4 regions of the Ensifer sp. ENS09 genome follow, and region 2 is predicted to be linked to each of the others. Evidence: predicted binding sites of a transcription regulator. Region 2 holds the regulator's gene; each other region holds the start of a gene.

Region 1 (7,495 bases), on a different contig from region 2:
CGATTTGAGATTGACTTCGTAATCCTTCGACGCGGCGAAGCGGTCGCGCTCGGCCTGGCGGTTCTGCGACATCATGATCACCGGCGCCTGCAGCGCGGCGAGCATCGAAAGCACCAGGTTGAGGAAGATGTAGGGGTAGGGATCAAACGCTCCGGTGATGAGCAGCACCGAATTGATCACGACCCAGCAGACGAGAAAGCCGCAGAAGCCGATGATGAAGCTCCAGGAGCCGCCGACCCGGGCGATATTGTCCGCGAGCCTGTCGCCGAAGGAGAGCCCGGCCGTAAACGCCGCGTGGGAATCCGTGGAAAGCGTCCGGCGATCGCGGGCGTGGGCGAGGATGCGGGCCTCGATCTCGCCCAGCTCGCTGATCGGCTTGCCGAAAAGCTGTTTCGAAATGTCGTTGAAATGCGGCATGGGGATCTCCGGTGTTGGCCGGATAAATCTAGGGCATGTCGCGCAAAAGTGCGCAGCGGTTTTGCTTTGCCCGCGTGCGATCCATCAAAAGCTTAAGGCATGGGGGGAATTCAGGCGTCAGCCAATACCGCCATGGCGGAAGGCGCGAAGCCGGACCGGGTGCGACCGGTCCGGCTTCTTGTTTCAGTGGGTTTCGGCAGCGCTTGCGAACAGGTCCGCGTGCGACTTGAAGAACCGGTCGGTCGAGAAGCGGTCGCCGAACATCATGTCGTGCTGCAGGAAGCGGTAGTCACGCAGCAGTGCCGGCACCTTCGGCTGGCGCGACCATTCGGCGACTTCCTTGCCGTTCTTGCGGATCAGCATGTAGCGGTCGACAACGCGGTACTGGTCGTACACCTTGCCGAGGAAACCGGTATAGTAGGGGTGCTCGTAACCGGACTGCTTGAGGATCTGGTAGGAGAGGAAGGCCGGGCTGATGGTGCCGACGTTCTTCTTCGGACCGGTCTTGTTCGACCAGACGACGAGCGGCGTTTCATGCTGCGCCTTCATCTGCTCCTTCGAACCTTTGCGTTCCGCCGTCACGCCCTTCATGAATCCGGTGCTGGTATAGACGGTGTTGAGCGGCGGCAGGTGGTCGCCGAAGAGCACGATGACCGTTTCGCGGTCGCGGTTCTTGGCCCAGTCCATCAGCTTCTTCAGGCTGTCGTCGGCTTCCTTGATGCCCTGGGCATAGGTGGCAAGCACCTGGCGGTCGGCTTCCGGCAGGTCGCCTTCGACCTTGATGGTGTTGTTGGCGTAGCGGTTGGCCTCGTAGGGGCCATGGCCCTGGAGCGTGACGGCGAAGAAGAAGAACGGATCGTCCATCGCGTCGGCCTGGCGGATGATCTCGTCGGTCAGAGATTCGTCCGAGGCGAAGATGCCGCGCTTCTGCATCGGCGGCATGTTCTCTTCCGACTTGAACATGTCGAAGCCGAAGGCCTTGTAGACGGCGGTCCGGTTCCAGAACCAGCTCTGGAACGGATGGATGGCGCGCGAGACATAACCTTCGCCACGGAAGAAGGTGGCAAGCGACGGGATCGGATTGCGGATGTACTGCTGGTACGGGATGCTGCCATAGGGCAGGAACGCGTTGGAGAAACCGGTGAGCGCCTCGAACTCGACGTTGGCGGTCATGCCGCCGAACTCCGGCGAGAAGACGTTGCCCGACTGCATTTCGCGGATCGTCGGCATCGGATCTGGCGACAGCTTGACGTTCGGCAGGCGGGTCGGATCCCAGAAGGATTCGCTCATCAGCACGATGACGTCGGGCTTGCCGCGGTGCGAGGTGCCGGCCGGCAGCGGCTTCACCGGGATGCGGTCGATCGCGTCGGCCATGTAACCGGCGGGCGCGCTGACATTGGCCATCGGCAGGTTGATGGCAAAGGCGAGCGCAAAGCCGTTGTGCTTATAGTTCTCGGTCTGGTCCCACATGATCGGGATGACCTTGAGGCGATCACGGATCCAGGAGAACTGGTTGTAATCCATGATGTTCCAGAAGGCGACGAGCAGCGGCAGCGCGAAGGCGAGGCGGGCCATGCGCTCGCGGGTCGTGAGCTTCGGGAAGGTGCGCCAGGCAAAGCGCAGCAGGAGGGCGATGCCAACGACGGCGACGACCAGGCCGACAGCGATGCCGACGGCCGTCCACGGACGGTCCTTCACCAGAACCGGCATCAGTTCCATGATCTGGCGACCGAACAGGAAATCGGTCGGATAGAGCGGATCGGACAGGAAGACCTGCTTCTGCTGGCAGACGACGGCGGGGATGATGGCAAGCGGCGCAATCACCACGGCAGACTTGTGCTCGCGACCGAAAATGCCGTCGACAGCGAGCAGGATCAGGAAGAAGGCGCCAACGGTCGTCAGCGCCGGGCGCGTCGGATCGAGCATGTAGGCGATGCTATCGGCAAGCGACTGACGCACGATCAGTTCGACGAGGAATACCAGAACGGCTGCGACGAAGAGGGAGAAGAATGCGCTGCGGGTGGCCGCGAGCGTCTTGGCGTGCCGTGTGGCGAAGCCCGGTCTATCGACATAGACACGTGAGCCTCTCGCAACCGCGGAATCGATACTGGCCAACATATTCTCCAATTTCATAAATGCGTCGTGTAACTGTCATACGCCCGTCATTTTGAACAGGGGATGAATGGTTTCTTAACGGACATGGAGGGTGGCTTTTCGTGGCGTGAAGCCACGCGAACAGCCCAGCATAAGGACCGGGAAAAACAGAATTTTTCGGTTTTTTTCGTGTCGTTGCGATTGCCTGTGGGTATTTTCCCGCAGATTGCGCTAAAGAACATTGCGAAAGTCAGCTGCAATCGTTCAGGACAGACCGACAGGCCCGCTCATGACCGCCCATAAAAACGCCCCTTCGCTCCTTCGCATCGCAATTGCCCAGCTCAATCCGACCGTGGGCGACATTGCCGGAAACCTGGCCAAGGCGCGTGAGGCGCGCGCCGACGCGGCGCGCCAGGGCGCCGATCTCCTGCTTTTGACGGAGCTGTTCATTTCCGGCTATCCGCCGGAAGACCTCGTTCTGAAGCCGGCCTTTCTGAAGGCGTGTCTCCAGGCCGTCGAAAAGCTCGCTGCCGAGACGGCCGATGGCGGTCCGGGCGTGATTATCGGCTTCCCGCGGCTGGCAAAAACCGGCCGGCACAATTCAATAGCCGTGCTCGACGACGGTAAGGTGATCGCGGTCCGCGACAAGGTCGACCTACCGAACTACGGCGAGTTCGACGAGAAGCGCGTGTTCGATCCGGGCCAGATGCCGGGGCCGGTCAATTTCCGCGGCGTGCGCATCGGCATTCCGATCTGCGAGGACATCTGGGGCGATCTCGGGGTCTGCGAGACGTTGGCCGAAAGCGGTGCTGAAATCCTGCTGTCGCCCAATGGCTCGCCCTACTATCGCGGCAAGGTCGACGTGCGCCATCAGGTGGTGCTGAAGCAGGTGATCGAGACGGGCCTCCCGATGATCTACGCCAACCAGCTCGGCGGCCAGGACGAGCTGGTGTTCGACGGCGCCAGCTTCGCCTTCAACACCGACAAGTCGCTCGCCTTCCAGATGAGCCAGTTCGAAGAGGCGATCTCGATCGTGGAGTGGAAGAAGGGCGACAGCGGCTGGCATTGCGAGCACGGCCTGAAGTCGCGCCTGCCGGAACGGGAGGAGGCGGACTACCGCGCCTGCTTGCTCGGCTTCCGCGACTATGTGAACAAGAACGGCTTCAAGAATGTGGTGCTCGGCCTTTCCGGCGGCATCGACTCCGCCATCTGCGCGGCACTTGCCGTCGATGCGCTCGGCGAGGAGCGGGTGCGCACGGTCATGCTGCCCTACCGCTACACTTCGCAGGAATCGCTGAAAGACGCCAAGGAATGCGCCGAGGCGCTTGGTTGCCGTTACGACATCGTGCCGATTTCCGAGCCGGTCGAAGGGTTCCTCAGCGCTCTCTCCGATACATTCGAAGGTACGGAGTCCGGCATCACCGAGGAGAACCTGCAGAGCCGCACCCGCGGCACCATTCTGATGGCGATCTCCAACAAGTTCGGCTCGATGGTGGTGACCACGGGCAACAAGTCGGAGATGTCGGTCGGCTACGCCACGCTCTATGGCGACATGAACGGCGGCTTCAACCCGATCAAGGACCTCTACAAGATGCAGGTCTACGCGATCTCGAGCTGGCGCAACACCACGGTTCCGCCGGGCGCGCTCGGTCCTTCCGGCATCGTCATTCCGCAGAACATCATCGATAAGGCGCCTTCGGCCGAGCTTCGCCCGAACCAGACGGACCAGGATTCGCTGCCGCCCTATCCGGTGCTCGACGACATTCTCGAATGCCTGGTGGAAAAGGAAATGGGAACGGACGAAATCGTCGCTCGCGGCCACGACGAGGCGACCGTTCACCGGGTTGAGCATCTGCTCTACATCGCCGAATACAAGCGCCGGCAATCGGCGCCGGGCGTCAAGATCACCAAGAAGAACTTTGGCCGCGACCGCCGCTACCCGATCACCAATCGCTTCCGCGATCGGGGCTAGGGAGTGGACACCCGCTCCGAGGAGACGGACGGCCGACAGGGCCGTCCAGAATTTACGGAGGAGGAAATCCGGCTCCTGCGACTTTGGTCGGCGAGCGACGTTTCGGCCGGCCGGCAGCTTTCGGCGCAGGTCGGCTATTTCGCGACGCCTGCGATCTTCGGGACCTATGGCCTTGCGACGGGAAGCCTCACTCTCGTCGGCGTTGCCTTCATCTGCATCCTGCTCCTGCTAGCCTGGGGTCTGCTCACCACCTGGCGGGATCGGCGCGATTCCATCCTGATGCAATCGGTCTGTTCCAAGGTGTTGGCGACCCTGCCGGTCGGTGAAGACAAGAGATAGCGGCCATATCCGGGGAGAAGAGCATGCGCAGTTCCGTCGAAATCCACGACATCTTGACCGGCGAGACGCGGGTTGTCTGGCAGACGGACAGGCTGGTCGAGGCGCCAAACTGGTCGCGCGACGGTGAGCATCTGATCATCAATGGCGACGGCAGGCTCTATCGGCTTGATCTTGATGGCTCCGAGCCGGTGGAGATCGATACAGGCTTTGCCACGCTCTGCAACAACGATCACGGCCTCTCGCCGGATGGTAAGACGATCGCGATCAGCGACAAGACCGAGTTCGGAAAATCGGCGGTCTATCTGCTGCCGGCCGAAGGCGGCACGCCGCGGCTCGTCACCCGCAACCTGCCGTCCTATTGGCACGGCTGGTCGCCCGACGGGAAAACGGTGACCTATTGCGGGATCCGCGACCAGCTCTTCGACATCTACACGACCTCCGTCGATGGCGGCGAGGAGCGGCGGCTGACCCATGGCGAGGGCCGCAATGACGGGCCGGACTGGTCGGCAGACGGCGAATGGATCTATTTCAACTCCAGCCGTACCGGCCAGATGCAGATCTGGCGGATCCGCCCGGACGGACGCGACGTCACGCGGATCACCGACAGCCCCTATGGCGACTGGTTCCCGCATCCGTCGCCTGATGGTAAGCACCTGCTGGTGCTTTCCTATGACGGCGATGTCTTCGATCACCCAAGAGACCTCAATGTCCGCTTGAGGCTGATGGACATGGACGGCGGCAATGCCCGCATCCTGTTCGCGCTCTTCGGCGGGCAGGGAACGATCAATGTTCCGAACTGGGCGCCGTCGAGCGATCGTTTCGCCTTCGTCCGCTACGAACCGGAAAGCTGACCGCGCTGGACAAGTATATCGGGACCATGCTAGCGAAGCGGTCGTTCGCAGGGCGCATCCGATCCGCGGGAAGGGCAAGGCCCGCCTGTCTCACTGAACTTGGTTGCCACACCTCTTTTCAGTCTGTGGGCGCGGATACCGGACGTGAATGAAAGGAGGTCTTTCATGATCACGCGCGATCTTTCCGCGAACATTACCCTCGATACGATCCGCAAACGGGCCAAGGCTTTTTTGAAGGCCGTCAAGGCTGGCGATGCCAGTGTTAGGCAGCGGGCAATTCCCTACTTCTCCGAACCGACCGCAATGGGCCTTCAGGATGCCCAACTGGTGCTGGCCCGCGAATTCGGCTTTGCCAGCTGGACGCGGCTGAAGCGGCATCTGGAGAAGGCCGAGAGCGGCACGCCGTCGACCGAACAGGTCGCAAACCGCTTTCTCGCTCTGGCGACGGTCTCCTATTTCGGCGACATCGCCGCCGATCCCGAGCGGTTCTCTCAGGCGCTTGATCTGCTCAAGGACCATCCTGAGATCGCCGGGGACAGCATTCACGTGGCCGCCGCACTCGGCGACGCCGCGGCGATCGACCGCTTTCTCGATGGCGACCCGAAACTTGCAGAGAAGCGCGGTGGTCCGTTTGACTGGGAGCCGCTGCTCTATGCCGCCTATGCACGCGTTCCCGGCCGCTCGTCGCTGCCGGCGGGCGCCCGCCTGATCGCGCGCGGGGCTGATGCAAACGCCTACTGGCTCGACAACGGCCAGTATCGTTTCACCGCTTTGACAGGCGTTTTCGGTGAGGGCGAGGCAGGGCCGGAGCGGCAGCCGCCGCACCCGGATTGCCTTGCCTTTGCGCGGCTGCTGCTGAATGCCGGTGCCCGGGCCAATGACAGCCAGGCGCTCTACAACCGGATGTTCGAGCCGGACAATTCCTGCCTGCAGTTGCTTCTCGATCATGGCCTCAATGCCGACGACCGCAACAACTGGCTGGTGCGCAACGATGGCGGTCTGGTCGAAGACGGCGAGCGCGTCTTCGACTATCAGCTTGCCTGGGCGCTGGAAAAGCGGATGGCAGATCGCGTCCGGCTGCTCGTCGCGCACGGGGCCGACGTCAATCGCCCAATCAAGGGGCGCACGCCCTATCAATGGGCGGAGCTCGGCGGCGATCCGGCGCTGGCGCAATACCTCGTGTCGCGCGGCGCGACCGAAGCACCGCTGGAAGATGTCGACCGGCTGGCCCGCGCCATCGGCGAAGTGAAGGCCGACGAGGCGAGGGAACTCGTCCACGCGGATCCGACGCTTGTGGCCCGAACCCAGGCCGCGCACCCGGCTATCCTGCACGAGGCGGCGGGCGAGGACCGGCACGATGCTGTGGCGCTGATGCTGTCGCTCGGCTTCGACGTCAACCGCATGACCTCGCGCACGCCGTTGCACGAGGCGGCGCTGCACGGCCATGTCGCGATGGCGCGGCGCCTGCTCGATCACGGCGCCAATGCCTCGGCCCGCGACCCCTACCATCATGCACCGCCGATCGGCTGGGCCAAGTACAACGGCAAGGAGGAGATGGTCGCATTCCTGAAGGATCAGCCGCTCGATGTCTTCGCAGCCGCGTCCTTCGGTGTGACCGCGCGCCTCGCCGATATCCTCGACCGGCAGCCGGATCTGATCGAAACGCCATTCGGCACGTTCCGCGGCCGCGGCCGGCCGGAACCGCAGCACGACTGGATGACGCCGCTGGCCTTCGCGGTGATCAACGGGCAGGCAGAATCGGTACAGCTGCTTCTCGAAAGGGGCGCGAATGCGCGCCTGCGGGATGGCGCCGCAGGTCCAT
Region 2 (7,495 bases):
CGAGAAGGCCCTGGATCAGAAAATGAACACCGTGCCCTACAAGATGATCGGCAAGGATGTGTCGGTCTACTACGGCGAGAAGCGCGCGCTTTTCGACGTCAACCTCAACATCCGCGAGAACACCGTCACGGCGCTGATCGGTCCTTCGGGTTGCGGCAAGTCGACCTTCCTGCGCACGCTGAACCGCATGAACGACACGATCGAGAACTGCCGCGTCACCGGCAAGATCACGCTCGACGAGGACGACATCTATGACCCGACGATCGACGTCGTCGAACTGCGCGCCCGCGTCGGCATGGTCTTCCAGAAGCCGAACCCGTTCCCGAAGTCGATCTACGACAACGTCGCCTACGGTCCGCGCATCCACGGACTTGCCCGCACCAAGGCCGATTTTGACGAAGTGGTCGAGACCAGCCTGCAGAAGGCCGGTCTGTGGAACGAGGTAAAGGATCGTCTGCAGGAGCCGGGCACTGGCCTTTCCGGTGGTCAGCAGCAGCGCCTCTGCATCGCCCGTGCGGTCGCCGTCAGCCCGGAAGTCATCCTGATGGACGAGCCCTGCTCTGCGCTTGATCCGATCGCGACGGCCAAGGTTGAAGAGCTCATCCACGAACTGCGCACGAACTTCACGATCGTCATCGTGACCCATTCGATGCAGCAGGCCGCCCGCGTTTCGCAGCGCACCGCCATGTTCCACCTCGGCAATCTCGTCGAGGAGAACGACACCGACAAGATGTTCACCAATCCGGATGACCAGCGCACCCAGGATTACATCATGGGCCGCTTCGGCTGAGGCCGCATAAGGCTGCAACAGTAACTGCAAAGCGCCCGTAAGGATCGACGATCATGTCCATGCATATCATGTCCGCCTATGACGAAGAACTGAAGTACCTGACGCGCCGCATCTCGGAGATGGGCGGTCTCGCCGAGCAGATGGTCGCCGAATCCGTTCGCGCGCTGGTCAATTCCGACCTCGCTCTCGCACAGAAGGTGATCTCGGACGACACCGTTCTCGACGACGCCGAGCGCCAGATCGGCGAGAAGGCGATCGTCACCATCGCCAAGCGCCAGCCGGTCGCCGCCGACCTGCGCGAGATCATGGGGTCGATCCGCATCGCCTCCGATCTGGAACGCGTCGGCGACCTTGGCAAGAACACCGCCAAGCGCGTGATCGCGGTTGCCGGATCCGGCATTCCGCGCAAGCTCGCCCGCGGCCTGGAGCACCTGGCAGAGCTTGCTCTCGTCCAGCTCAAGGAGGTGCTCGACGTCTACGCTTCGCGCTCGCCTGAGAAGGCCAACAGCATCCGCGAGCGCGACGAGGAGATCGATGCGATCTACACCTCGCTGTTCCGCGAGCTCTTGACCTACATGATGGAAGATCCGCGCAACATCACGCCCTGCACGCATCTTCTGTTCTGCGCCAAGAACATCGAGCGCATCGGCGACCATGCGACCAATATCGCTGAGACGATCTATTACATGGCGACGGGCGCCCAGCCGGAAGGCGAGCGTCCGAAGGATGACACCACGTCGACGCTGGGCTCGGTCAACGACTGAGCGCCAAGCGCGCCGCAAGCATGCATGCCCTTTGAAATCTGATCCGGTCGCGGCTTCGGTCGCGGCCCCGAGTTCCTGTATCTGAAGCACGCGGTTTTCGCCCCGCCTTTGAAATCGGCGGATGTGCTCCAGATTTAGAGTGTCTGAGCGCCGGCCGGGCCGATGAGCCCAAAGGCCGCCCGCGGTAAGGAGACGTTACCTGATGTTGCCAAAAATCGCCGTAGTCGAAGACGAAGAGGCGCTGAGCGTTCTGCTGCGTTACAATCTGGAAGCCGAAGGCTTCGACGTCGACACGATCCTCAGGGGCGACGAGGCGGAGATCCGGCTTCAGGAGCGGCTGCCCGACCTGCTTATCCTCGACTGGATGCTGCCCGGTGTTTCCGGCATTGAACTTTGCCGTCGGCTGCGCCAGCGTCCGGAGACCGAACGTCTGCCGATCATCATGCTGACGGCGCGCGGCGAGGAAAGCGAGCGCGTCCGGGGTTTGGCGACCGGCGCCGACGACTATGTGGTCAAGCCCTTCTCGACGCCGGAGCTGATGGCGCGCGTCAAGGCGATGCTGCGCCGGGCAAAGCCCGAGGTGCTCTCGACTCTGCTTCGCTGCGGCGACATCGAACTCGACCGCGAGACCCACCGCGTTCATCGCCGCAGCCGCGAAGTGCGCCTCGGCCCGACCGAGTTCCGTCTTCTGGAGTTCCTGATGTCCTCGCCGGGCCGCGTCTTCTCTCGCTCGCAGCTTCTGGATGGCGTCTGGGGGCATGACATCTATGTCGACGAGCGCACCGTCGACGTGCATGTCGGTCGTCTGCGTAAGGCTCTGAACTTCTCGAACATGCCCGACGTCATCCGCACCGTTCGCGGCGCCGGCTATTCGCTCGAAAGCTGAGCGGTCTGAAAGTCGCCAACAAAAAAAGGGGCCGATCGGCCCCTTTTTTTGTTGATGCTGTCCGGCTTCTTAGCGGGCCCTGCGGCGCTCCCCCGACGGCTGGTAGGCCAGCCGCGCATGGAAGGTGCAGTAAGGCGAGGCTTCCGGGGAATCGTTGCCGCAGAAGTGAAACTCTTCCTTCAGCGGGTCGCCGATCGGCCACTTGCAGGTGCGCTCGGTGAGCTGGGTCAGCTCGAGGCGGCGCGACATCGGCACGACAACGTCGGTCCGGGTGCTGAAATCCTGCTCGGCAACGAGATCGACTTCGATTTCTTCCTTGAGAACGACAGCGCCGGCCGCGCGTGCAACCGGGCGGGTCGAAACGCGCGAAGCGTAGTTCGGCGCGCGCGGTGCCGAAGTCGGGCGCTTCGGACGGGCCGCCGTCGTGGTGCTGCCACCGGCCTTGGCGCGACCCGGCAGGCTCAGGCGGTGAACCTTGCCGATGACAGCGTTACGGCTGACGCCGCCGAGCTGTGCCGCGATCTGGCTTGCGCTCAGGCCCTCGGACCAAAGCTTCTTCAGTTTCTCCACCCGCTCGTCAGTCCAGTTCATTTCTGCACTCTCCGTTCTCAGCGTTGGGGATGGCAGAATCCCTCACCGCACCCCGGCTGAGCCCCGGGGTTGCAAACGCGATAACTCTTTTGGTGACTAGGTCCGCCGCATGCGTCTAGTAATTGAATGTTAACGTACTGACCGCTGGACTCTGTGGCAAGAGTCCCGGGAATCAGGCCGAATCGATTTCGTAGTTTTCCCCAACTTGCTCGGCCAGCGTTGCATTTTTGCAAGCCCTCCCGGACGATTTTTCTGCTGCCAGGAATCGACCCTTCATGTTGCGCTGCAAGGCTTGGTTTTGTTGACATTGCACCGCGAAATGGGAATAGTGCCTGCGCCGCCGAAAGGCGGCATTTTTGATTTTTATCGGCCCGCGTGAGGCGCGGGATCGATGTCGATCTGGAGTGAAGGAGAGCCTCGCATGACTGCAACAACGCCGCTTTACGATACCTACATGCGCGCGCCGTTGCGTTTCGAGCGAGGAGAGGGCGCCTGGCTGATCGCTGAAGACGGCACGCGTTATCTCGATTTCGGTGCCGGCGTTGCCGTGAACTCGCTCGGCCACGCGCATCCCCACCTCGTCGACGCGCTGAAGGCGCAGGCCGACAAGGTTTGGCATCTGTCCAACCTCTATGAGATTGCGGGCCAGGAAAGCCTCGGTCGCCGGCTGACCGCGGTGACCTTTGCCGACAAGGTGTTCTTCACCAATTCGGGTGCGGAAGCGCTGGAATGCGCCATCAAGACGGCACGGCGTTACCACTTCTCCAAGGGTCACCCGGAGAAGTTCCATGTCATCACCTTCGAAGGCGCCTTCCACGGCCGCACGATCGCGACGATCGCCGCCGGCGGTCAGCAGAAGTACATCGAAGGTTTCGGGCCGAAGGCGCCGGGCTTCTACCAGGTCCCGTTCGGCGATATCGCTGCCGTGAAGAATGCGATCACAGAGGAAACTGCAGCGATCCTGATCGAGCCGATCCAGGGCGAGGGCGGCATCCGCCCGGCGACCAAGGAGTTCATGCAGGAACTGCGCGCGCTCTGCGACGAGTTCGGCCTGCTCCTGATCCTCGACGAGGTTCAAACCGGCGTCGGCCGCACCGGCAAGCTGTTTGCCTATGAATGGGCCGATATCCGTCCGGATATCATGGCGGTCGCCAAGGGTATCGGCGGCGGCTTCCCGTTCGGCGCGTGCCTGGCGACCGAGGAAGCCGCATCTGGTATGGTGGCGGGCACGCATGGCTCCACATATGGCGGCAACCCGCTGGCCATGGCCGTCGGCAACGCCGTGCTCGACGTCGTTCTGGCCGACGGGTTCCTCACGCATGTGCGCGATGTCGCGCTGGTCTTCCGTCAGGGTCTTGCGTCGCTCAAGGACCGTTTCCCTGATGTCATCGATGAGATCCGCGGCGACGGTCTGATGCTGGGCATCAAGGTGAAGGGCCCTTCGGCCGATCTGCTGAAGGAAATTCGCGCGGAGAAGCTTCTGGCCGTGCCGGCCGGCGAAAACGTACTGCGTTTGCTGCCGCCGCTAACGATCACGGCCGAGGAGGCCCGCGAGGGCCTGGCGCGTATCGAACGCGCCGCCGAGGCGGTTCGCAAGGCAAGCGGCAACGCCGCGGCCTGAAGGTAGCGACCCAGGGCCGACTAAGGCGTTAGAATGACCTTCGTGCGGGCACGTCGATAGCGTGCCGCACCAGGGACCGATTTTTCAGACAGGAACCGAGTACGATGGCAGGCACCAGACATTTTCTCGATCTTTCGGCCATGACGGCCGCCGACCTCCGGACGATCATCGACGATGCGCGCGTCCGAAAGGCGGCGACCAAGGCCGGAACCGCCGAGAAGCCGCTCGCCGGCAAGATGCTGGCGATGATCTTCGAAAAGCCCTCCACCCGTACGCGCGTTTCCTTCGATGTCGGCATGCGCCAGCTCGGCGGCGAAACCCTGTTTCTGTCGGGTACCGAAATGCAGCTCGGCCGCGCCGAGACGATCGGCGACACAGCCAAGGTCCTGTCGCGTTATGTCGACGCCATCATGATCCGCACCACCGACCACCGCCGTCTTCTGGAGCTGGCCGAACATGCGACGGTCCCCGTCATCAACGGCCTGACCGACGATACGCACCCCTGCCAGATCATGGCCGATATCCTGACCTTCGAGGAGCATCGCGGTCCGGTGAAGGGCAAGACGATTGCCTGGACCGGTGACGGCAACAACGTGCTGCATTCGCTGATCGAAGGTTCCGCCCGTTTCGGCTACCGTATGAACATGGCCGTGCCGCTCGGCTCCGAGCCGCAGGACAAGTTCCTGAATTGGGCGCGCAACAATGGCGGCGAGGTCCTCTTGTGTCATGACGCCGAGCAGGCCGTCGCCGACGCCAATTGCGTCGTGACCGACACGTGGATTTCGATGAACCAGGAACACCGCGCCCGCGGCCACAACGTCTTCCAGCCCTATCAGGTCAACGAGGCGCTGATGAAGCGTGCGGCCTCCGATGCGCTGTTCATGCACTGCCTGCCGGCGCACCGCGGCGAAGAGGTCACCGACGACGTGATCGACGGCCCGCAGTCGGTGGTCTTCGATGAGGCGGAAAACCGCCTGCACGCGCAGAAGTCGGTCATCGCCTGGTGCATGGGGCTCGTCTGAGCCGGCTTCCCGGTCGCGCGACTGCGGCGAAGAGGCTTCGGTGCGCTCCGCCGAGCGTGCGCCATATAGGGGCGTGTGCACCGCACTTGACATTGTCCACGTGCGACACGATTTAGGCGGCATACGGGCGCTCCTGAATGTAGTGAGCGCGCAACCGTCGAGGTGGTGCGTTGCTATGGCGGCGGCACATACCTGGTGGACAATCCGTTTATCGCGGGATCAACTGAGACAGCGAGCACGTTGCGCGGGGATAGCAATATCTCTGGTGCAACTTGGTGGCTGAAGGCAAGGAGCAAGACATGACTGACATGACGCCAGGGCTTGGTGAGTTCGACTTTGCCGGTGACGATCACGTCGTGCCTTTCCAGGTGGAAGGCCTCGACGTGCGCGGCCGCGCCGTGCAGCTCGGCCCCATGCTGGACGCAATCCTCGAGCGCCACAACTATCCGCTTCCGGTCGCACGTCTGGTTGCCGAAACCGTCGTGCTCACCGTGCTGCTCGGGACCTCGCTGAAGTTCGAAGGCAAGCTGATCGTCCAGACGCAAGGCGATGGCCCGGTCGATCTGGTCGTCGCCGATTTCTCGACGCCGGATCGCGTGCGCGCCTATGCCCGCTACGATCAGGAAGCGCTCGCGGCTGCCGAAAAGGACGGCCGAACCCTTTCGCACGAGCTGCTCGGAAAGGGCGTGCTCGCCTTCACCATCGACCAGGGCGCACATACCCAGCGTTACCAGGGTATCGTTGCGCTCGACGGAGCGACGCTGGAAGAAATCGCCGGCGTCTATTTCCGGCAGTCGGAGCAGATCCCGACCAAGGTGCGCCTTGGCGTGGCCGAGCTTCTCGATCGCGACGAAAACGGCAAGCCGCGCCATCGGTGGCGCGCCGGCGGCATGGTCGCGCAGTTCCTGCCAGAAGCGCCGGAGCGCATGCGCCAGCCCGACCTCTCGGGCGGCGACGGCGATGACGGCGAAAGCACGTTCGAGGACGACGATCTCTGGGCCGAAGCCAAGGTGATGGTCGAAACGATCGACATGGACGAATTGACCGATCCGATGGTCGGAACCGAGCGGCTGCTTTATCGCCTGTTCCACGAGCGCGGCGTTCGCGTCTATGAACCGCAAGCGGTCTATGACCGTTGCAGCTGCTCGCGCGAAAAGCTTCAGTCGGTGTTGTCCAACCTGAGCACGGACGACCTCGAAAGCACCATCGACGATGGCGAAGTCAAGGTGACCTGCGAGTTCTGCTCGACGACCTATCGCTTCGAAGCTAGCGAGGTGCGCCCGCAGTAGCGGGCGCCTCCGGTCGACTGGCCGCGAGTTAGAGCGACGTCAGTGAAGGACAGGCTGTTCCGGATGGCGTCAGTTCAGGGTGCGCACGAGCCCGGGTGAATCGAGCGAGAAGGCGGGGATGGCCACGTTGAAGGTCTCTCCGCCTTCCGATTCCATGCTGTAGTGACCGAACATCACGCCCGAGGGCGTATCCAGCGGGCATCCGGACGAATACTCATAGGTATCGCCGGGATTGAGCAGCGGCTGCTCGCCGATGACGCCCGGGCCGCTGACCTCGTCGACTTGCCCATTCTCATCGGTAATGTGCCAGTAGCGCGTCATCAACCGCACGGTCGCGTCCGAGTGGTTTGAGATGACGATGCGATAGCCCCAAACATAGCGGCCGTCATCGGGATCCGACTGTTCTTCGAGATAGTACGGCTCCACCGTAACTTCTATGTCGCGGGTCAAAGCGCGATACATGGGCATCACCTTGCTTCAGGTCTTTCAGGGTATTCTACAGCAAGATGGTTTCGTCAAGAATAACGGCAAG
Region 3 (7,495 bases), on a different contig from region 2:
CATGGGACGTTTCCTCAGATCTTCTGGCCTAATGGAGGCAGACTGGCAAAGCGCGCGACGCAAGTCAAACGCCTTGATGCAGTGCCATAAAAGCATCACCTAAAACGCAACCGCAAGATTTTGCACTTGCGTCGCCGCAACGCACAAAGACATTGTCAGCGGCGCGCTTTTGCGGATACTCTGAAAAACGCAATAAAGACGGGATGATGGGGGAGAGGAGACCCTGATGGCGAAGCACGAAGGCCAGATCGTTATCAAAAAATATGCGAACCGGCGGCTCTACAACACCGGGACCAGCACCTATGTCACGCTCGACGACCTGGCTGTGATGGTGAAGAAGGGTGAGGACTTCATCGTTCAGGATGCGAAATCCGGCGAGGACATCACCCATTCCGTGCTGACGCAGATCATCTTCGAGCAGGAGTCCAAGACCGGCAATACGCTGCTGCCGATCTCCTTCCTGCGCCAGCTGATCTCGTTCTACGGCGACCAGATGCAGATGGTGGTGCCGAGCTATCTCGAACATTCGATGCAGGCTTTCACCGAGCAGCAGTCGCAGATGCGCGAGCAGATCAACAAGGCCTTCGGCGACACGCCGCTCGGCAAGAACCTGCAGGTTCCGCTGCAACTTGTCGAAGAGCAGGTGCGTCGCAACACCGAGATGTTCCATCAGGCCATGCAGATGTTTTCGCCCTTCATCACCGCGCCGCCGGTGAAGGAAACGAAGAAGGCCGAAGCCAAGGATATCGACGAACTGAAGGAGCAGCTGCGCGCGCTCCAGACCAAGCTCGACAATCTCGGCTAAAGGACGACCAGGCAGGGAAAACGCTTCCTGCCTTCACTTCACCTGCAACAGCGATCGCGGAAATCGGGGCGGCGTCGCCTCGAACCGTAAGGGCCTAGAGGCCAATCGACACGTCGCGGCCGGCCGAGCGCATCGAGACGGCAAAGCCGGCGATGACATCGATGAAGCTGATGGTCATCAGGATGAAGAAGAGCTGCGTTGCCGCCGGTGCGAGCAGCAGAAATTCGATCAAAAAGACGATGAACAGGATCATCGAGAGCAGATGATCCATCAGTGCGCGGCTGCTCGTGCGCGTCGCTTTCAGCAGCTCGACGAAGAGCAGCAGCAAGGCGCCGACGATCAGGAGGTCGCCGAAGCGCATCGTCCAGGTCGCGCCTGATAGCATGGAGAGCGACACCATGTCGGCGTTCAGGCCGGCGAGGCCGCCGAACATTCCGATCATCGCGAGATTGTAGATTGCAAAAGGCAGGATCAGCAGCGGTATGGCAGCAAGCATCAGAACTCCTTGACCGCGTTTATGGGGGACCAAGTTTGTGCGGCGTCGTCACGCAAGGCGCCAGCGATACCACGGCGACCAAGCAAGATCATGTCAGATGCAAAACAAAAGGGCCGGCAGAGCCAGCCCTTTGAACCTAATCCGCGAACGGAAGCGCTTATGCGCTTTCCTTCGGGGTCAGAACCTGACGGCCACGGTACATGCCGGTCTTCAGGTCGATGTGGTGCGGGCGGCGCAGTTCGCCGGAGTTCTTGTCTTCGACGTAGGTCGGGGTCTTCAGAGCGTCAGCCGAACGGCGCATGCCACGCTTGGACGGGCTCGTTTTTCTTTTAGGTACAGCCATTTCATTCTCCACTTATCGGGCAAACACTGTTCAGCAGCCGAAATGGCCGTGTAAAACAGATGTTAATCACGGAAATTTGGCGCGCTTATACATGGCCAGCTGCTGTTTGACCAGTCCCCACGGGCAATTTTTCGACTCGACCTTTTCAGACCTCGTCTTCGATGACGACCCAAGGCTCTGCGCGGGCGGCTTCTTCCCATTTCAGGAACGCCGGATGTGCCTTTACGCGGTTCATGTAGCCGAGCGTTTCTGGATCCGCAACGAGATCATAGACGTCGAAGCGGTTGACCACAGGTGCGTACATCGCATCGGCCGCGGTGAAGGCGCCAAAGAGGAACGGACCGCCGGATTGGGCGAGCGCCTGCCGCCAGATCGTCTCGATGCGGGCGACATCCGCACGGACGTCCTCGGCAACGTCCAGCGCCTTCTTCGCCCGACGGATGTTCATCGGGCAAGCGCCGCGCAACGCCCTGAAACCGGAGAGCATTTCCATCGAATAGCTGCGCGCCCGGGCGCGCGCCTGACGGTCGGCCGGCCACAGCCCGGCATCGGGAAAAAGCTCGGCGACGTAGTCGATGATCGCAAGCGATTCCCAGACAAGGAAATCGCCATGCCTCAGCAGCGGCACCTTTCCGGTCGGCGAGACCGCGCGTATTTCCGGATTGCCGGCGGCGAAGTCGAAGGGGATAACCACGTCCTCGAAATCGATGCCGGCCGCCATCATCGCGATCCATGGCCGCATCGACCAGGACGAATAGTTCTTGTTGCCGACAAAAAGCGTAAGTCCGGTCATTTCCGTTCCTTGGTTGCTGGTCTCTCCGAGAAAACGATCAGTTCCTCGAATTGGTTCATGTCCTCGAACGAGCAGAAAGCGGGTGGGTCGAGCGCGATCACCGGCGCCTGCTCGCGCAAAAAAGCGAGCTGTTCGTCCAGCATCACCTGCCAGCGCAGCAGCGCCCCATCGTCGAGCCAGTCGACGGGGTAGGCATAGGTGATGTGGAATTCGTAATCGTCATGATCAGGATGCCGGTAGCCGAAGGCGTCTGCGAAGGCGTCGCGCCAGGCCTTGAGACAGGCGCGATCGGCGGCACTGTCGCCTTCGAGTGCAAGGCCCGTCGGGGTGACCTCGGTCACGCGGGCGCGGAACGGCTCCAGCGGCACAAAATTCGCGAGCTGTTCGCGGTAGTGCGCGGTCATCACCTCGATCGGCGTATCGAACGGCATGTCAGCCGGCCAGTAAGGGAGTTTCCGGCGGTGTTCGATGATGCCCTGGAAGATTGTCATGTGCAGGCTGGAGGGCGCGGTAAAGGCGAACTGCCGCGCCTCGGGCATCGCCATCAACCGGTCGCGCACGCCAAGCACGGCGGCCTCGGACGGCGACCCGGCAGTGACGTGAGAGACGACCGTGTTGCCCGGTTCCGGCAGGAAGCGGCCTTCGGTGTCGTAGCGCGTTCCGAGATGTCTCGGCGGGGCATGGTTGGCGTTGCGGCCAAAGGCGAGAAGCGAGGGGGAAATCAAGGTCATGGAGCGATCGAGCCTTTCAAAGGGAGAGAGGCCCAGATGGCAGAACTCTACAACGCGAACATGACATCGCCCAGTGAGCCCATCCAATGAAAAGGTCTGATCCTAATTATAAAGGCAGGTGATGTAACCGCCGGAGCGGCTGGCGCGGCGCTCGATCAGGTTCGCCAGGCGCTTCAGCCCGCGGCCCGGCTTGCCGGCGTTGCGCTCTTTCGGATTGGGCAGCGAAACAGCAAGCAGCGCCGCCTGCCGTCGCGAAAGCTTCGACGCCGAAACCCCGAAATGGTGGCGGGCGGCCGCCTCGATACCGTAGATCCCGTCGCCCCATTCGGCGATATTGAGATAGATCTCCATCATCCGCCGCTTGCTCCAGACGAAGTCGGCGGCGACCGCCAGCGGCAGTTCCATGCCCTTGCGCAGGAAGGAGCGGCCGTTCCAGAGATAGAGGTTCTTGACCGTCTGCATCGGAATTGTACTGGCGCCGCGGGTGGATTCCCCTTCGAGCGCATCTTCGACCACGCCCCGCATCTGGCCCCAGTCGACGCCGTCATGGGCGCAGAACTGGCCGTCCTCCGACATCATCACCGACTGCACCAGAACCGGGGCGATATCGTCGAACTCGACCCATTGCCGATCGTAGCCGCGCAGCAGCACGAGATCACGCAGCATCAGCGTCGAGACGGGATGGATGAACTCCACCAGATAGAGAACGATCAGTGCGTAAGGAAGGACGAGCAGGCCAAGCACGGCGAGCACGATCTGGCGGCGGCGCGTGCGCAACGTCCGACGAAGCGAAGACCAGCGACTGGAAGGCACTTCGCCCTCCTCGCGCGCTTCCGGAACGACGTTCGCGGCCTGACTGTTCACCTCGCTGTCCATCCGCTTCTCTTAGTGCATGCGCAGGCAGAGTTGAACGGGCTTTCTGGCAAAAGGCAAGGCGTGCAGGCGGCTGTCCCAGGGAAAGCGCGCGGCTGCGACACGAATCCCCGTTGAAAGCCCCCTTCGCTCATGTCAAAGAGCGCGCATGAGCCAGGAACCATCGCCTTTTACCCGTCGCCTCGCCACCAATGCCCGCGCCGTCGAGGCGCTGCTGGAACGTCTGCTCGGCCAGACGACGGAAGCCGACGAAATCGCCCGGCCGGCAAACCTGTTGGCTGCCATGCGCCACGGGGTGCTGAACGGCGGCAAGCGCCTGCGCCCCTTCCTGGTGATCGAATGCGCCGATCTTCTCGGCGGCAATGCCGACGCGGCTCTGCGGGTCGGCGCCGCACTCGAATGCGTGCATTGCTACTCGCTCGTCCATGACGACCTGCCGGCGATGGACGACGACGACATGCGCCGCGGCCAGCCGACCGTGCACAAGGCCTTCGACGAGGCGACAGCGATCCTTGCCGGCGACAGCCTGCTGACCTTCGCCTTCGACATCATTGCAGCACCCGAGACCTCGCTTTCGGATGCGCAGAAGGTGGCACTGGTTCTGGCGCTCGGTCGCGCCGCCGGCCACGGCGGCATGGCCGGTGGACAGGCGCTCGACCTGGCCGCGGAAAAATTGCCGCCGGACGAGGCCGGGATCGTCACACTGCAGGCGATGAAGACGGGGGCCCTCATCCGTTTTGCCTGTGAGGCTGGAGCCATTGTCGCCGACGCCTCCAGGGACGATCGCGCGCGGCTTCGCGCCTTTGGCGAAAAGATCGGCCTTGCCTTCCAGCTTGCCGACGACCTGCTGGACCTCACCGCCGATGCGGAGACCATGGGCAAGGCAACCGGCAAGGACGCCGCCCGCGGCAAGGGCACGCTGCTGGCGCTACACGGCCAGGCCTGGGCGGAAGAGCGACTGGAGCAACTGGTCGCAGAAGCCGAAGCGCTGCTTGCGCCCTATGGCGAGCGCTCGGCCATTCTCGTCGAAGCCGCCCGTTTCATCGCCAACCGCAGGAGCTAGATCCATGAGCAAATACTGGTCGCCGATCGTCTCCAAGCTGAAACCCTACGTGCCCGGCGAACAGCCGCGCATCGAAAACCTGGTGAAGCTCAACACCAACGAATGCCCCTACGGCCCGTCCGAGAAGGTGCTCGACGCGATCGCCGCGGCAGCGAGCAGCGATCTTCGCCTCTACCCCGACCCGCTGGCGTTGACGCTGCGCCAGACGATTGCCACACGCTATAGCGTGACCGCCGAAGAAGTCTTCGTCGGCAACGGATCCGACGAGGTGCTGGCGCATATCTTCGCCGGCTTGCTGAAACACGACGCGCCGCTGCTTTACCCGGATATTTCCTACAGCTTCTATTCGACCTACGCCCGGCTCTTCGAGATCGACACGGTCGAGGTACCGCTCAACGATCGCTTCGAGATCGATCTCGTCGATTACGACCGGCCCTGCGGCGCCATCATCCTGCCGAACCCCAACGCTCCGACCGGCATCGCCTTGCCGCTCGCCGACATCGAGCAGCTGGTTGCAAGCCATCCGGACCAGCCCGTCGTCATCGACGAGGCCTATGTCGACTTCGGCGGAGAGTCCGCCGCAACGCTGGTTTCGAAATACGAGAACCTGCTGGTCGTCCAGACCTTCTCCAAGTCACGTGCGCTTGCCGGCCTGCGCGTCGGCTTCGCCATCGGCCAGCGGCCGCTGATCGAGGCGCTGGAGCGGGTGAAGGACAGCTTCAACTCCTATCCGCTCGGCCGTCCGGCCCAGGCTGGCGCCATTGCCGCAATCGAGGACGAAGCCTGGTTCGAGGAAACCCGCGGCAGGATCATCGCATCGCGCGAGCGCCTTGGGGCCGAACTGACCGCGCGCGGCTTCGAGGTGCTGCCGTCATCGGCAAACTTCGTTTTCGCCCGCCATCCCGGCCATAGCGGCGAAACGCTGATGACGGCACTGCGCGAGCGTGCCGTGCTGGTGCGCCATTTCGCCAAGCCGCGCATCGGCGATTTCCTGCGCATCACCATCGGCACCGATCAGGAATGCGCCCGTCTGATCGAGGCGCTCGACGAGATCGTCTGACATCTTGTCTCGGTGACATTTCGCCGTTTCAAACCAGCGACGAACTGATCTAGCCTCCGGCGACTCGCCGGAGCTTTGTCTGACATGTTCGACCTGACGCCCTATCTGCCGCAGTTGCTCATCGCCTGGACCGCCTATCTGATCGCAACCGCTTCACCCGGGCCTGCGATCCTCGCGATCATCACCACCTCGGTCAGTCAGGGACGCAAGGCCGGACTGGCGCTTGCCCTCGGCGTTCTCACGGGAAGCTACACCTGGGCGATGCTGACGGCCTCCGGTCTATCGGCGCTGATCCGCGCCTACGGCCATGCGATCATCGTCCTGAAGATCGCCGGCGCCTGCTATCTCTTCTGGCTCGCCTACAACGCACTGCGCGCTGCCATGCGCAGCGACAAAAGCGCGATCGTGCCGATGGCGAAGGCGCAGACGTCGCTGAAGCGGCTCTATCTCAAGGGGCTTGGCATTCACCTGACCAACCCGAAGGCGATCTTCTCCTGGATCATGCTGGTTTCGCTGGGGATGCCCGAGGGTGCGCCCGTCGGCGTCACCGCCACATTCATCGGCGGCTGCATGGTGCTCGGCCTGATGACCTTCTGCGGCTTTGCGATCGTCTTCTCGCTGTCGCCGGTCCACCGTGCTTATCTGAAGTCCAAGCGGCTGATCGAGAGCCTGATGGCCGGCTTCTTCGCCTTTGCCGGCTTCAAGCTGCTGACGTCACGGCTCTGAAATCATCGCGCTCAGACCAAGCGCAGGCTGCTTACTCGGCAGCCGCCTGGCCGCGGCCGTAGCGCTTCTCGATATAGTCGGAAACCAGCGTCTCGAAGTCACCGGCGATGTTGGGGCCGCGTAGCGTCATTGCCTTCTCGCCGTCGATGAAGACCGGAGCGGCCGGCATTTCGCCGGTGCCCGGCAGCGAGATGCCGATATCGGCATGTTTGCTTTCGCCGGGACCGTTGACGATGCAGCCCATGACCGCGACCTTCAGGCCTTCGACGCCGGGATACTTCTCGCGCCAGACCGGCATATTGCGGCGGATGTCGTCCTGGATCTTCTGGGCGAGTTCCTGGAACACGGTCGACGTGGTGCGTCCACAGCCGGGACAGGCGGCAACGACGGGAATGAATTGGCGGAAGCCCATCACCTGCAGCAGTTCCTGGGCTACCTGCACCTCGCGGGTGCGGTCGCCGCCGGGCTCCGGCGTCAGCGAAATGCGGATCGTGTCGCCGATGCCCTGCTGCATCAGAATACCGAGCGAAGCCGACGAGGCGACGATGCCCTTGGTGCCCATGCCGGCCTCGGTGAGGCCGAGATGCAGCGCATGGTCGGAACGG
Region 4 (7,495 bases), on a different contig from region 2:
ATGATCGCGCTGATCGGCATCGTCATCGGGCTCGTGCTCGGGGCTCTGATCCCCTTTGTCGCAGCGCAATTCCTGGCCGACCTGCTGCCGATTTCGACCGCTTTCCATCTCTATCCGGGCGCGCTTGGGCTTGCCGCTCTGTTCGGTGTGCTGACGGCGCTGACCTTCGCCATCCTGCCGCTCGGCCGGGCGCGCGCCATTCCGGCGACGGCGCTCTTCCGCCAGCAGGGCTTCGATCCCTCGGGCTTTCCGGCATGGCCCTATCTGCTCGGTGCCGTCGCGTGTCTGGCCGCGCTTGCGGGCCTGGCGATCTTTACGGCCTACGACCGCTACATCTCGCTCGTCTTCCTCGGCGCAATCGCCTTCGCCTTCATCGTGCTCAGGGCCGTTGCTCTTGCGATCGCCTGGCTGGCGCGCCGCAGCCCGCGGGTCAATTCGCCGGCTCTCAGGCTGGCGATCGGCAACATTCACCGTCCGGGTGCGCTGACCTCCTCGGTGGTGCTGTCGCTCGGCCTCGGGCTTGCGCTGCTCGTGACGCTGGCGCTGATCGACGGCAATCTGCGCCGCGAACTCACCGGAAGCATGGCGGAGCGCGCGCCGAACTTCTTCTTCGTCGATATCCAGGGCAGCGAGATCGAAGGTTTCCGCTCGGTGCTGAACCAGGCGATCCCGAGGGGCAAGGTCATCGAGGTGCCGATGCTGCGCGGCCGCATCACCGCCTTCAACGGCGAGGACGTGAACGGCCGCAACGTGCCGCCCGCAGGCCAATGGGTGCTGCGCGGCGACCGAGGCATCACGTACGCCAAGAACAAGCCGGAGAACTCGACGCTGTCCGAGGGCACCTGGTGGCCGGCCGACTACAGCGGCGAACCCCTGGTTTCCTTTTCGTCCGAGGAGGCCGGCGAACTCGGCCTGAAGATCGGCGATACGGTCACGGTCAACGTGCTCGGCCGCAACATCACCGCCAAGATTGCCAACTTCCGCAATGTCGAGTGGGAATCGCTGTCGATCAACTTCGTCATGGTGTTCTCGCCGAATACCTTTGCCGGCGCACCGCATGCCTGGCTGGCGACGGTGATCGATCCGTCGGCGACGCCGGAAGAGGAGGCGGCGGTTCTGAAGGCCGTCACCAATGCCTATCCGACGATCACCAGCGTGCGGGTGAAGGACGCTCTCGACATTGTGAATGGTCTGCTCGGGCAGCTGGCAACGGCGATCCGGGCGGCGGCCGCCGTGGCGCTGGTCGCTTCCGTGCTGGTACTGGCCGGCGCGCTTGCTGCCGGCAACCGGGCGCGCGTCCATGACGCGGTCGTTCTGAAGACGCTGGGGGCAACGCGGGTGACGCTCATCAAGGCGTTCAGCTACGAATACGCGATCCTCGGTCTTGCAACCGCCGTTTTTGCGCTGTTTGCCGGCGGTATCGCCGCCTGGTTCGTCGTCAGCCGCATCATGACGCTGCCATCGAGCTTCCTGCCCGACGTGGCGATCGTGACGGTTGTGGCGGCGCTGGTGATGACGGTCGGCATCGGACTTGCCGGTACATGGCGCATTCTCGGGCAGAAGGCGGCGCCGGTCCTGCGCGAACTTTGACCGGGCCGAGTTAACCGTAAATCCCTATTGCACCGGACTGAATCGGTCCGGTGAAACGGAATCCGGGAGTGCCGGGTCTTGTGTGCAGCGGGTTTCGGCATCATATTTGTCCACAGGCATGCTGGAGCTCCGCAGCGGCGCCTGGGCGTGGAAGCTCATCTTCCAGGGCGATACTCGCCGCCCGACACCGTAACATCCACCGGAGCTTGAATGAGGAAACAATGGCTGATCTGAGAAATTACCAAACCCGAATGTCGCCCGCCGGCGCTCAGGCGGGTGCCGTGATTGACGAAGGCCTTCGCGCATACATGCTGAAGGTCTACAACCTGATGGCGCTTGGTCTGGCGATCACTGGCGTCGCGGCCTACCTGGCCTTTCAGATGGCGTTTTCGGATGGCCAGCTGACTGCCTTCGGTGCTGCGATCTACACGAGCCCGCTGAAGTGGGTGGTGATGCTGGCGCCGCTGGGACTCGTGTTCTTCATGAGCTTCCGCATCAATAGCATGAGCGTTTCTGCCGCGCAGACGACGTTCTGGATCTATGCCGCCCTGATGGGCCTGTCGCTGTCGTCGATCTTCGTGATCTACACCGGCCAGAGCATCGTTCAGACGTTCTTCGTGACCGCCGCTTCGTTCGGCGCCCTGTCGCTTTACGGCTACACCACGAAGAAGGACCTGTCCGGCATGGGTTCGTTCCTGATTATGGGTCTGTTCGGCGTCATCATCGCGTCTATCGTCAACATCTTCCTCGGCTCTTCGGCGCTCGCCTTCGCGATCAGCGTGATCGGCGTGCTGATCTTCGCAGGCCTCACCGCCTACGACACGCAGAAGATCAAGGAAATGTACTTTGAAGCCGATGACAGCACCGTTGCCGGCCGCAAGGCGATCATGGGCGCGCTGACGCTCTACCTCGACTTCATCAACCTGTTCATGTTCCTGCTCCAGTTCATGGGCAACCGGAACAACTAAGTCTGAACAGCAGACGGAAAAGGCGGCTTCGGCCGCCTTTTTTGTTTCTTGAAGCAGCTTGAAAGCGTCCGGGCTCCGTGGGAGTGAAAGGACGACGAAACCTTGGGATCAAGTCTAAAGCCATGTCCCTGACCCTGCGCGACGCCACCCTGGCCGATCTTCCCGTCATCACCGAGATCTATCGCGAATCCGTGTTGCACGGCGTTGCGACCTACGAGATCAACCCGCCATCCGAAAAGGAGATGCGGGCCCGGTTCGAAACGATCATCGGCAACGGCTACCCTTATATGGTCGCGGTAGACGAGGGCGGGACGATCATAGGCTATGCCTACGCATCCGGTTTCCGCACGCGCACGGCCTATCGTTTCCTGGTCGAGGATTCCATCTACCTGGCGCCGGAAGCCCGCGGCAAGGGCGCCGGCAAGGCGCTGCTGGTCGAACTCGTCCGGCGTTGCACGGAGCTCGGCTTCCGCCAGATGGTCGCGGTGATCGGTGGTGCCCATCCAGCCTCGATCGCCGTACATCGGTCGCTCGGCTTCGAACTGCAGGGCACGATGAAAGCGACCGGCTTCAAGCACGGCCGCTGGCTCGACACGACGATCATGCAACTCGCGCTTGGCGAGGGACAGGCGACCGACCCGCCGGAAGACGTCTATCCGGACACGCTCTACCAGTGATCGTCGCTTGCTGAAGGGTCTCGGTCGGCGAAGTGCGCTCGCAGCGCGGTAGCCAAATCGGGCCGTTTCCACCTGTGACGTCGGCGTGCGTCCTGATGGCACCCTTTCCCGGGTGGTCAGGTTTCCACCAGCCTCAGCACCTTGTCGAACACCTTGAGCACCTGGGCGAGCTCGTGGCCGCGTTTCAGGATCGTGCCGTGAATGTTCAGCACGCTATAGGCGCCCTGTTTCGCGGCCAGTTTCGGGTTCTTCTCGATCCGGTAGAGCGGCATTTCGCCCGAACGCTTGAACACCGAGAAGACCGCGCGGTCCCTCAAGTGGTCGATGGCGTAGTCCCGCCACTCGCCTTCGCCGACCATGCGGCCGTAGACCCACAGGATCTGGTCCAGTTCGCGGCGATGGAAAGTGATGGGGGGAGCGTTCTTGGCGTTCTTGTATTCGTGAAGATCGACGACCACTTCGGAAGTGGTCTCGCGCTGATGGCGCGCCTCGCCTTGCGGCAAATCCGGCTCATCGGTCATCGGCAATCCGGCCTTCTGTTGTGACAGAACGATTACAGTGTGCCTGACACGAGCCGAAAAGCAAGCCGGAAGCCATGGGACGGTGAGGTCATTTCTTGCCTCTGCCCCATTTCAGTCAAACCGGCGCCCCAATTCATCGCAAAACTCGCGGGCGCTGACGGACAGAGTCGTTGCCACCGTATGTCCGGTCAGATCGTCATGCTGCGGGAGTTCACCGAACGCAGTTATGGCCGGTTCGGTCCGGTAACTTCGAACCCTCAGCCCCAGCCCCTCGATGCTGCCGGGCCGAACCAACCCCTTGCGCTTCGCCGTCCCTACAATTTGCCCTGAGGGCCGGCGAGCACGGCCGCAGCGCCGATGATGGCGCCCGGCGTTTCCTTGTCCTTCATCGATTGCAGCAGGATCGCGCAGCCGCTGTTTCCGGGGCGCTCGGTCAGCACCGTCGCCGGCAGCGTGAAGGTCGCAGGCTGGCCGTCCCACATGCCGATCGTCTGAATGTCACGCACCGCATGCCAATAGGGGACTTCCTTGCCGCTGTTTTCCCCCTTTTCCATCTTCACGATCTTGGCGCGATCGAAATAGACGACGACGACATTGGCCTTGCCGATACCGCTGCCGACGGTGATCTGGATTTCTTCACCAAGGATCTTGGCGTCGACGGGAACGGCAAGCCCCTTGCCTTCCGCCTTCATCGTTTCCAGCCGCGTCTTGATTGCCTGCAGGTTGCCGCCGTTCAAATGGTCGCGGCCATTCAGGATCGCCTGCGGCGTGTAGACGCCGTTGCGACCGAGCATGCGCGCATAGGCATATTGCCGCTCGGTGTTTTCCTTCGATGCCAGCGTGTCGGCCCAGCCGAGATAGTTCCAGTAGTCGACGTGATAGGCGAGCGCCACCACATCGCCTTCGTCGACCAGCGACTTCAGCGCCGCATCCGCCGGCGGACAGGACGAGCAGCCCTGGCTGGTGAACAGTTCGACAACGCCCTTGACCGCCTGTTTCTCCTGCGCCCCGACGGGGGTAGTGGCGGCTGCGAGCAGCCCGAGAGCCAGCGCAACAGGACGAATGAAAGAACGGTCTGCGGATGTCATGGCGTCACTTCGTTACCGGCCGTCGGCCTACTCCTTGTGGGGGAGTTCACTACATACGACGCCCCTGCATCAACGGGAAGTCACGTTGGAGTGAGGTGGCAAGTGAGTGCGATCCAGCAGCCGGATCGCGGCAGTTGCACCTCAAAGAAAGAGCCGGGGCGCCTGTCGGCGTCCCGGCTCCAGAGCCTTGTCTGCGCTCGCGCGATTAAGCGGCGAGGTCGCGCAGAACCGTCTGCAGGATGCCGCCGTTGTTGACGTAGGTCACTTCATCGAGCGTATCGATACGGCAGACCAGCGGCACGTCCTTCACGCTGCCGTCGCCATAGGTGACCTTTGCAACGCGCTTTTCGCGCGGCTGTACGTTGGCGAGGTTTTCGATGGTGACGATCTCATCGCCCTTGAGGCCCAGCGATTCCCAGGTCGTGCCTTCCTCGAAGACGAAGGGAATGACGCCCATACCGACGAGGTTCGAGCGGTGGATACGCTCGAAGGACTGCGCGATGACGGCCTTGACGCCGAGCAGGTTGGTGCCCTTGGCAGCCCAGTCGCGCGACGAGCCGTTGCCGTATTCGACGCCGGCGAAGATGACGAGCGGAACGCCCTCTTCCTTGTACTGCATGGCGGCGTCGTAGATCGACATCTCTTCCTTCGACGGATAGTGGATGGTGTAGCCACCTTCCTTGCCGTTCGGGCCGAGCATGTGGTTGCGGATGCGGATGTTGGCAAACGTGCCGCGCATCATCACCTCATGGTTGCCACGACGCGTACCGTACTGGTTGAAGTCGGCAACGCCGACGCCATGACCGATGAGGTAGGCACCAGCCGGCGAGGCAGCCTTGATCGAACCGGCCGGCGAGATGTGGTCGGTGGTGATCTTGTCGCCGAAGAGACCAAGCACGCGGGCGCCCTTGATGTCGGAGATGCCCGAACCGGACTTGCCCATGCCGACGAAGTAGGGCGGGTTCTGGACGTAGGTCGAACCATCGTCCCAGGCGTAGGTCTGGCCCGGAGGAACCTGAACGGCCTGCCAGTTTTCGTCGCCCTTGAACACGTCGGCGTACTTGGTCGCGTAGAGTTCGCGGGTGACGTACTTGAAGATGAACTCCTGGATTTCCTTGGAGGTCGGCCAGATGTCCTTGAGGAAGACCGGCTTGCCGTCCTTGTCTTCGCCGAGCGGCTCGCTGGTCAGGTCCTTCTGGACGGAACCTGCAAGCGCGTAGGCGACGACGAGCGGCGGCGAGGCGAGGTAGTTCGCCTGGACGTCCGGCGAGATACGGCCTTCGAAGTTACGGTTGCCCGAGAGAACGCCGGCGGCGATCAGGCCCTTGTCGTTGATCGTCTTCGAGATCGGCGCCGGCAGTGGGCCGGAGTTGCCGATGCAGGTCGTGCAGCCGAAGCCGACGAGGTTGAAGCCGAGCGCGTCGAGGTCCTTCTGCAGGCCGGACTTGGCGAGGTATTCGCCGACGACCTGCGATCCCGGTGCGAGCGAGGTCTTGACCCACGGCTTGGACTTCAGGCCCTTGGCGACCGCGTTGCGGGCGAGAAGGCCGGCAGCGATCAGGACCGACGGGTTGGAGGTGTTGGTGCACGACGTGATCGCAGCGATGGCAACGTCGCCATGGCCGAGATCGAAATCGGTGCCTTCGACGGCGTAGCGGTTCGAAAGCTGGCCCGGCTTCTTGTAGTCGCCTTCAAGTGCGGTGGCGAAGCCCGAGGCGATGTTTTCGAGCGGGATGCGGCCTTCCGGACGCTTAGGACCAGCCATGGCCGGAACGACGTCGCCGAGGTCGAGTTCGAGCGTGTCGGTGAAGACGAGCTCGGAACCGTCACCGTCGCGCCACATGCCCTGCGCCTTGGAATAGGCTTCGACGAGAGCGATGCGGCTCTCTTCGCGGCCGGACATGGTGAGGTAGTTGATGGTTTCGCTGTCGACCGGGAAGAAGCCGCAGGTCGCGCCGTATTCCGGGCCCATGTTGCCGATGGTGGCGCGGTCGGCGAGCGTCATGTTGTCGAGGCCGGGGCCGAAGAATTCGACGAACTTCGAGACAACGCCCTTCTTGCGCAGCATCTGGACGACCATGAGCACGAGGTCGGTCGCGGTAACGCCTTCCTTGAGCTTGCCGGTCAGCTTGAAGCCGATGACCTCGGGCAGAAGCATGGAGACCGGCTGGCCGAGCATCGCGGCTTCCGCCTCGATACCGCCGACGCCCCAGCCGAGAACGCCGAGACCGTTGATCATGGTGGTGTGGCTGTCGGTGCCGACGCAGGTATCCGGGTAGGCGGTGATCTCGCCATCTTCTTCACGGGTCCAGACGGTCTGGCCCAGATACTCCAGATTGACCTGGTGACAGATGCCGGTGCCCGGAGGCACGACGCGGAAGTTCTTGAATGCCTGCTGGCCCCACTTCAGGAAGCGGTAGCGCTCGCCGTTGCGCTCGTATTCGAGCTCGACGTTGCGGGCAAAGGCGTTCGGCGTGCCGAATTCGTCGACGATGACCGAGTGGTCGATGACGAGGTCGACGGGAACGAGCGGGTTGATCTTCTCCGGGTCGCCGCCGAGCGAGACCATGGCATCGCGCATCGCTGCGAGGTCGACGACTGCCGGAACGCCGGTGAAGTCCTGCATCAGCACGCGGGCCGGACGGTAGGCG

The links. The regulator PhoB, encoded in region 2, activates phosphate uptake and scavenging genes when phosphate is short. The targets are predictions, from matches to a motif close to TGTCATNNANCTGTCAT.
Region 1: IB267_RS02540 (LTA synthase family protein) is a predicted target of PhoB. The motif match lies at 2,567-2,583, and genes of this name have one in related genera.
Region 3: IB267_RS30100 (DUF1868 domain-containing protein) is a predicted target of PhoB. The motif match lies at 3,218-3,234, and genes of this name have one in related genera.
Region 4: IB267_RS29910 (DUF2794 domain-containing protein) is a predicted target of PhoB. The motif match lies at 3,777-3,793, and genes of this name have one in related genera.

The regions. Positions count from the first base shown of each region.
Region 1 is NZ_JACVBP010000001.1:507,369-514,863, reverse strand. Features, by position in the region: gene IB267_RS02545 (DUF1003 domain-containing protein) at 1-417, opposite strand, end outside; gene IB267_RS02540 (LTA synthase family protein) at 601-2,532, opposite strand; gene IB267_RS02535 (NAD+ synthase) at 2,801-4,483, shown strand; gene IB267_RS02530 (hypothetical protein) at 4,487-4,822, shown strand; gene IB267_RS02525 (TolB family protein) at 4,846-5,673, shown strand; gene IB267_RS02520 (ankyrin repeat domain-containing protein) at 5,839-7,495, shown strand, end outside.
Region 2 is NZ_JACVBP010000002.1:956,216-963,710, reverse strand. Features, by position in the region: gene pstB (phosphate ABC transporter ATP-binding protein PstB) at 1-790, shown strand, start outside; gene phoU (phosphate signaling complex protein PhoU) at 841-1,554, shown strand; gene phoB (phosphate regulon transcriptional regulator PhoB) at 1,757-2,440, shown strand; gene IB267_RS12765 (GcrA family cell cycle regulator) at 2,510-3,031, opposite strand; gene IB267_RS12760 (aspartate aminotransferase family protein) at 3,453-4,652, shown strand; gene argF (ornithine carbamoyltransferase) at 4,757-5,674, shown strand; gene IB267_RS12750 (Hsp33 family molecular chaperone) at 5,974-6,963, shown strand; gene apaG (Co2+/Mg2+ efflux protein ApaG) at 7,033-7,425, opposite strand.
Region 3 is NZ_JACVBP010000007.1:256,459-263,953, forward strand. Features, by position in the region: gene IB267_RS30075 (acetyl-CoA C-acetyltransferase) at 1-3, opposite strand, end outside; gene phaR (polyhydroxyalkanoate synthesis repressor PhaR) at 227-805, shown strand; gene IB267_RS30085 (membrane protein) at 900-1,301, opposite strand; gene rpmF (50S ribosomal protein L32) at 1,459-1,644, opposite strand; gene IB267_RS30095 (glutathione S-transferase family protein) at 1,790-2,437, opposite strand; gene IB267_RS30100 (DUF1868 domain-containing protein) at 2,434-3,168, opposite strand; gene mtgA (monofunctional biosynthetic peptidoglycan transglycosylase) at 3,271-4,044, opposite strand; gene IB267_RS30110 (polyprenyl synthetase family protein) at 4,190-5,104, shown strand; gene hisC (histidinol-phosphate transaminase) at 5,109-6,164, shown strand; gene IB267_RS30120 (LysE family translocator) at 6,249-6,890, shown strand; gene ispG (flavodoxin-dependent (E)-4-hydroxy-3-methylbut-2-enyl-diphosphate synthase) at 6,922-7,495, opposite strand, start outside.
Region 4 is NZ_JACVBP010000007.1:217,288-224,782, reverse strand. Features, by position in the region: gene IB267_RS29925 (ABC transporter permease) at 1-1,590, shown strand, start outside; gene IB267_RS29920 (Bax inhibitor-1/YccA family protein) at 1,812-2,558, shown strand; gene IB267_RS29915 (GNAT family N-acetyltransferase) at 2,681-3,235, shown strand; gene IB267_RS29910 (DUF2794 domain-containing protein) at 3,352-3,756, opposite strand; gene IB267_RS29905 (thioredoxin family protein) at 4,071-4,844, opposite strand; gene acnA (aconitate hydratase AcnA) at 5,050-7,495, opposite strand, start outside.